DNA from 2 places in the Streptomyces sp. NPDC111516 genome. Region 1 is predicted to be linked to the other one. Evidence: riboswitches for the same ligand, from Rfam matches in the RefSeq annotation. Region 1 holds a riboswitch; the other holds the start of a gene.

The links. A riboswitch is a leader RNA that binds a small molecule or an ion and turns the genes downstream of it on or off. The one in region 1 is predicted to bind cyclic di-AMP.
Region 2: another riboswitch for cyclic di-AMP. It lies ahead of ACZ7L9_RS11600 (C40 family peptidase); the one in region 1 lies ahead of ACZ7L9_RS12965 (transglycosylase SLT domain-containing protein).

The regions. Positions count from the first base shown of each region.
Region 1 covers NZ_JBVKBV010000005.1:174,844-178,522, forward strand. The annotation lists gene ACZ7L9_RS12955 (APC family permease) at 1-284, opposite strand, end outside; gene ACZ7L9_RS12960 (hypothetical protein) at 678-971, shown strand; gene ACZ7L9_RS12965 (transglycosylase SLT domain-containing protein) at 1,292-2,053, opposite strand; cyclic di-AMP (ydaO/yuaA leader) riboswitch at 2,056-2,216, opposite strand; gene ACZ7L9_RS12970 (ATP-binding cassette domain-containing protein) at 2,943-3,679, shown strand, end outside.
Region 2 covers NZ_JBVKBV010000004.1:279,454-283,132, forward strand. The annotation lists gene ACZ7L9_RS11595 (hypothetical protein) at 248-601, shown strand; gene ACZ7L9_RS11600 (C40 family peptidase) at 710-1,885, opposite strand; cyclic di-AMP (ydaO/yuaA leader) riboswitch at 1,884-2,048, opposite strand; gene pcrA (DNA helicase PcrA) at 2,329-3,679, shown strand, end outside.

The DNA of each region.
Region 1 (3,679 bases):
ACCATGGCGTACTCACCGCCCGCACTCGGGATGAGGGTGCCCAGTTCCGAGTAACAGAAGGCGACTGCGATACAGAGCAGCGAGCCGATGCCGATGGTCAGGGCGGTGTACGTGCCGAGGCTGGAGAACAGGTCCGGTACGACCACGAAGAGTGTCGAAGCGGGCGTCACGCAGGAGAGCGTGAGCAGTGTTCCGCCCACGACACCGATGGAACGCTTGAGCTTCTGCGGGGTGGGGCCGGTCGCGGGGGCCAGCGCCTGGGGAGCGCTGAGCGTTTCGGTCATCGTGCGATTCCGATCAACAGGTGCGGTGACTGAGCGCGGGAGCGGTATCGCCTCCAGACGAGGACGTGGTGAGTGGTTTCGTCGCTCCCGGCGACGACATGCAATCCTGACGAGTTCCGCAGGTCAAGAGCTATTCACCTACGGAATTCGTTGTTTCGGCAAACTGGTCCAACGGTTTGGTGTTAAAAGTGCGTCATTCCGTTGAGGATCGGCGGATACGGGAACCGCAGCGGGATCCGGTGGAAAGTTTCGCCCGTTCCAGATTCCGGAAGGGTGCGGGCGTCCCGGGGCACCGCGGAGGGCGGACGGCTGAGCGTGCGCGTCGCTCGGGCGGCGAGTCCCCACGCTCCGGCTGCGGGTGCGCGTCCACGGACTTGGTGCCAGCCTGGTCTCATGGCTTGGGCGTCATGGACGACTCGCGGTGTGTTCTCCGGGCATGGTGGCGTGCTGACGGACGAGGTCGGCGTCCTGTCCGGAGACCTGACGGTTCACACGACCTGGGCCGATGACACGGCCCAGGTGACTGTGCAGTACACGGGTGCGATCGACTGGTTCACCATGTCGGGCAGCCCCGTGCGCTGCTGCTCCGAGGACGACAGTCGACGCCTTCACGACGCCGTGGTGAAGTCCGTCCGTCAAGGAGCAGCGGCCACGGTTCCCAGGCCACCACCCCAGAAGCCGGAGTAGCGCTCACCGTCGGCCGGGGCAGATCGCGTCGTTCCGTACGGCGGCTTTCTCGCATCACAGCGGAGCCCGGCTGGTGCGTGCCGTCGAGGCGCCGGCAGCGCGGGGGACTGCGCGCAGCACACGTCGGCGTTGGACGACGCCCTGCTCGCGGCGGCGGAGAGGAACTGGAGTCCCTGCTCTTCCGGCTCTCCGTTCTTGTCCAGCAGCGACCGAACGGCGGTCCCTGACCGGCGGGTGCGGTCCTTCACAAGGGGTCTGCTCGACCCCGCGTGAACCCGTGAACCCGTCGGCCCTGAACCGCCGTTCGGTGACAGTGTGTGTCAGTAGGCACCGAAGACGTTGTCGATCGAGCCGTACTTGTGGGCCGCGTAGTTGCACGCTGCGGTGATGTTGGCGACCGGGTCGTAGCTGTCCATCGACGTACCGGGCACGTGGTAGGCACGGAACGTCGGGTCGATGATCTGCAGGAGACCCTTGGACGGTATTCCGGCGGCGGCGTTCGAGTCCCAGTTGTTGATGGCCCGGGGGTTGCCGGAGGACTCGCGCATGATGTTGCGGTGGATGCCGTCGTAGCTGCCGGGGATGCCGTTCTGAGCCATAACGGCCAGCGACTCCTTGATCCAGCCGTCCAGATTGTTGGTGTACTTGGCGGGGGCGGCGGCGGCCGCAACGGCGACGTTGTTCACGGCGGATACGCCAGTGGAAGCGCTGGCCCCGGCCTTGGCGCCGATGGTCAGCTTCATGCCCGCGTGAATCAGGGCGGGGTTGTCACCGACGGTCTCTCGATTTTCCTCGTACACCTTCTGCCAGCCACCGCTGACGGAATGCTGCTTCGCGATCTTGGAAAGGGTGTCACCCGCGATCACGGAATAGACGGTGGGCGCGGCCTTCTGTACGGAGATTTCTTTGGTGGCGGCCGACGCCGTGGCCTTTTCGGCGGTGGCGGCCTGGGCCGGCGCGGCCGAGGCGAAGCCGGCGCAGACCAGCGGCAGCACGAGGGCGGCTCCGCCCGTGGTCGCGGCGATGAAACTGCGGGTCAGCGAAGTGGGCTTGCGACGACGATACTTACCCGTAGCGGGCATGGCGAATTCCTCTCCGTCGCCTACGAGGTGAGCTGTCGGGTTCAGACTGGAGATGTCTGGCCGCATGCAATTGCGACTTCACCCCGAGCCGTTCCGGATACCGGTTCGGCGGCTTACCTGGGTCCCCCGCTCCTGCCGTACGTGAGTGGGTCGGTTTTTCGGACGGTGGCAGGATTCGGCGTTCCGTCCGGATTGAGGGTGACCGTAGGCGAGAAATGCCGAAGGGAACAAGCCTCTAATTTTTGATCACAATTCATTTGCAAGATCGAATCACTGAACGGGAAGTAAGCCACCTCACATAGCCATGTCAAATTCCCTTGCACAGAAGGGAACCGGGTGGCACTCCACGACACGGCGAGGCCTGAACGTGACTCACACCACGCAGCTTCAGAAAGGGGCATTTCGGGCAACACCCAGAGACCGCAACTCCCCTAAATGCCCCTTTGTTACCCAAGGGCTCATGTCCAACAAAATTGCACATATTGGACATTTGACTGACTCTTCGCATGTTCTCGCTCCGGTGCGCCGCCGTCGGGCCGACCACGCCCGGCAGGAGCGGCCGCCCGTTCACTGGTGCCACTCCCCCGCACGCAACCGAGGCGTTGCCTTCCGCCCGCCGGATCGCTAAGGTTTCAAGCTGTCCTGTTGTCTCCGATAGAGGTGGACGTTGCGCATCTGAGGTTCGCGATCATCGCGCCGTACGGCTCCGGTCGTACGCCCGTCACGCAGTAGCAGTGTTTCCCCCTGCCCGTGACCCCGCGTGGATGCGACCTCGGTGCATGAGCCGTCCCTCGATCTTTCGGACCGCCGTACCTGTTCCCGTTTCGGTCGCTGCGTGGTGCTCGCATACGAAGCCCCCTTCACCGCGCTCACGACTGCGAGGATCACCATGGCGACACCCACCACCCCCAGCGCCTCCCTCACCTGCTCCGCCCTGTCCTTCCAGTGGCCGGACGGCACTACCGTCCTCGACGGGCTCTCGCTCAGCATCGGCCGGGGCCGAACCGGCCTCGTCGGCAACAACGGCGCGGGCAAGTCCACACTGCTGCGCCTGCTGGCCGGCCGGCTGCGCCCCTCCCACGGCTCGGTGACCGTCGGCGGCAACCTCGCCTACCTTCCTCAGAACATCACCCTCGATACGACAGTGCGGGTGGACGAGGCCCTGGGCATCGCCGGGCGGCGCGACGCGCTGCGCGCCATCGAGGCCGGAGATGTGGACGAGAAGCATTTCGAGACGATCGGCGACGACTGGGACGTGGAGGAACAGGCCCTCGCGACACTGGGGTCGCTCGGGCTCGGATACCTGGAACTGGACCGCACCGTGGGCCAGATGTCCGGCGGGGAGACCGTCCTGTTGCGCCTGGCCGCCCTGCTGCTGGAACGGCCCGACGTCCTCCTGCTGGACGAACCGACCAACAACCTCGATGTGTTCGCGCGCCGCAGGCTCTACGACGCCGTCGACAACTGGCGCTCCGGAGTACTGGTCGTGGTCAGCCACGACCTCGAACTGCTCGAACGCGTGGACCGCATCGCCGAACTGCGCGCCGGATCCGTGAGCTGGTACGGCGGTGGCTGGTCGGCCTACCAGGAGGCACTGGCCACCGAACAGGAGGCCGCCGGACGGAT
Region 2 (3,679 bases), on a different contig from region 1:
GCGGGGTGACCGGTGTGCCGTCCGGGTGCGGAGCGGCGGTGAAGACGGTCACCTGCCAGGGACGCTAAACCCGGGGCACGGGGAAGAGTCGTAATGACGCCTATTGCCTCATTTTGGCGCGGCACTGTCTCTGTTTGATCGGAAAAATGACAACAGAGTGAGGCAATTGGTGCAGACACGAGTGAAGCGGCAGGAAGCTGCACCTGCCTGCGGAGTGGTGATATGGGCGGGGCTAGGCTGCGGCCTCATGGAAGCACTCATTCATGTCTTCGTCGCCCTGCACATCATCGGTATCGCCTCTCTGCTGGGCGGCTTCCTGACCCAGATGAAGGCGATGGGCGCGGGCACGGCCCGGTTCGTCCCGGCGATGCTGCACGGCGCGCTGACGATGCTGGTCACCGGTGTCGCGCTGGTCGGGCTCAACCAGGCCGACGGCAACACCGTGAACAACATCAAGATCGGGGTCAAGCTGCTGTTCCTGGTCGTCATACTCGCGCTGGTCTACATCAAGCGGGACGAGGAGAAGGTCGACAAGGGTGCCTTCTCGGCCGTGGGCGGGCTGACGCTCGCCAACATCTTCATCGCCACGCTCTGGACCTGAGAAACCGAGACCTGGGGCCGCTGTCCTGAGAGCCGGGGCCTGAGCCGGACCCGGGTCCTGCGTCGGCCGGGGCGCGGCCCGCGCCCCGGCCGACGGCCACGCGAACCGCTACGCCGGCCGCACGCTGCCGTAGATCGGCATGTAGTAGATCGACTCCTCGCGCACATTCGCTCCCGGCTTCGGCGCGTGGATCATCATCCCGTCGCCCTTGTAGATGCCGACGTGGCTGATGTCGTCGTAGAAGAAGACGAGGTCGCCCGGGCGCAGGTCCGCCGTCGCGACCCGGGTGCCTGTTTTCACCTGGTCCCACGTGGTGCGCGGGATGCCGACGCCCGCGGCCTTCCACGCCGCCTGGGTGAGCCCGGAGCAGTCGTACGAGGACGGGCCCGTCGCGCCCCAGACGTACGGCTTGCCGATCTGGGCCCGGGCGAAGGCGAGGACCTTCTCCGCCTTGGTGGTGGCGCTGCTGTCCGAGCCGGTGCCCGTGCCGGTGCCCGTGCCGGTGCCCGTGCTCGTACCGCTGCCGGAATTTGCTTCCTTCGCGGCCTCTGCGGCCTTACGGTCCGCCTCCGCCTTGGCGGCGGCCTGCTGCTTGGCCAGTTCCTCCGCCTTGCGCCGGGCCTCCGCCTCCTTCTTCCGCTCCAGCGCCGCGAGCCGCGCCTTCTCCTCGACGGTCAGTTTCGACAGCAACGCGCGTGCCTCGCCCAGCTTCTTCTGGACGTCCTGCTTGCTGGTGCGCAGCGTGGTCTGCGTCGTGGTCAGCGTCTCCAGGCTCTGTACCGCTTCGGCCCGCTTCTTCGCCGCCTTGGTCTGCTGCGTACGGAAGTCCGTGATCGCCTTCTGCTGCCGGCTGGTCATCCGGTCCATCAGCTGGTTCTGGTCGAAGTACGACTGCGGGTCGTCGGCCAGGAAGAAGGTGGCGCTCGGCGCGATGGTGCCGCTGCGGTACTGCGCGGCCGCGTACGTGCCGAGCGTCCTGCGGGCGTCGTTGAGCTGGTCGGCGCGCTGGGCGACATCATTCAGCAGGGCGTCGACCTTGGTGCGCTGGGTGGCGGCGGCTTCCTTCGCCTGGTTGTACTGCTGGGTCGCGGTGCCCGCCTGCCGGTAGAGGTCGTCGACCTTCTTCTGGACGTCCTCGATGCTGGGTTTCGGGGCGGGGGCGGCCATCGCGCTCTGCGTGGAGAGCAGGGTCACGGACGCCAGTGCCGCCGTCGTGAGCCCGACGGCCGGTGTGGTGGTGCGCACCCGGGTGCGCGGTTTGCGATGCGACGCCAAGGCCGGCATCTCCTTCCGTGGACCGCCTACCGGGTTAGCTGTCGGGTTCGGGCGGAACGGAAGGCTGCCCTACGGTCCGCGTGGGGGCAAGGACCGATTCACCCCGGTGCTGCGTGTGGGTCCCCGGTTCCGGACTCCCGCGAGGGCAGCCCGGATTCGGCGTGGGCGCCCGCTCGGCGTGGTTCGCCTCAGGGGGTACGGGCCGCCCGGACGAGCACGCTAGCCAACCCATGGTGCGGCTGTGAAGGTTGATGTTCGATATGCCCGATACATTTTCGTGACCTCGGCGAAGTGGGGCGGCAAGGGCGGCCGGGGGCCCGGAATTCCTCACCCGGAGTGGGTGCCCGCTCTCTTTGCGTGCCCGGTAGCGGGGCGGGGTCGGTCATGCGGCCCGGGTCCGGTTCGGCATGCGGCCGTCGTGTGTCGGTGCGGCGGCCTAGACTCGACAAGCGATGAGCAGCCTCTTTGACGACAGCTTCCTGGCCGGCCTCCAGCACTCGGAGGAAGAGCCCCCGCCGCCCCCCGAGGACCCCGCACCCGAAGCGGTGCCGGAGGACCTCTTCGCGGGCGTATTCGACGGGCCCCCGCCGCCCAGGGAGGAGTACTACCGCGACGGCGCGCACCGCCCCGTCATCGACCCGGCGGCGCTCCTCGACGGGCTGAACACCGAGCAGCGCGCCGCCGTGGTCCACGCGGGCTCCCCGCTGCTCATCGTGGCCGGGGCGGGCTCCGGCAAGACGCGGGTGCTGACCCACCGGATCGCCCACCTCCTTGCCGAGCGCGGGGTGCACCCCGGCCAGATCCTGGCGATCACCTTCACCAACAAGGCCGCGGGCGAGATGAAGGAGCGCGTCGAGCAGCTCGTCGGACCACGCGCCAACGCCATGTGGGTCATGACCTTCCACAGCGCGTGCGTACGCATCCTGCGCCGCGAGTCGAAGAAGCTCGGCTTCACGTCATCGTTCTCGATCTACGACGCCGCCGACTCCAAGCGGCTGATGGCCCTGGTCTGCCGCGATCTGGACCTCGACCCGAAGCGCTTCCCGCCGAAGTCGTTCACGGCGAAGGTCTCCAACCTGAAGAACGAGCTGATCGACGAGGAGACCTTCGCCGGCCAGGCCGCGGACGGTTTCGAGAAGACCCTCGCCCAGGCCTACGCGATGTACCAGTCCCGGCTGCGCGAGGCCAACGCGCTGGACTTCGACGACATCATCATGACGACGGTCCACCTGCTCCAGGCGTTCCCCGACGTCGCGGAGCACTACCGCCGCCGGTTCCGGCACGTCCTCGTCGACGAGTACCAGGACACCAACCACGCCCAGTACACCCTCGTACGCGAACTGGTCGGCCCGGTCGGCGAGGGCGACGCCCCCGCCGAGCTGTGCGTCGTCGGTGACGCGGACCAGTCGATCTACGCCTTCCGCGGCGCGACCATCCGCAACATCCTCCAGTTCGAGGAGGACTACCCGGACGCGACCACGATCCTGCTGGAGCAGAACTACCGCTCCACGCAGACGATCCTGTCCGCCGCCAACGCGGTCATCGAGCGCAACGAGAGCCGCCGCCCCAAGAACCTCTGGACGAACGCCGGCACCGGCGCCCGGATCACCGGCTATGTCGCCGACACCGAGCACGACGAGGCGCAGTTCGTCGCCGACGAGATCGACCGGCTGACCGACGCGGGCGACGCCAAGGCAGGCGACGTCGCGGTCTTCTACCGTACGAACGCGCAGTCCCGGGTCTTCGAAGAGATCTTCATCCGCGTCGGACTGCCCTACAAGGTCGTCGGCGGCGTGCGCTTCT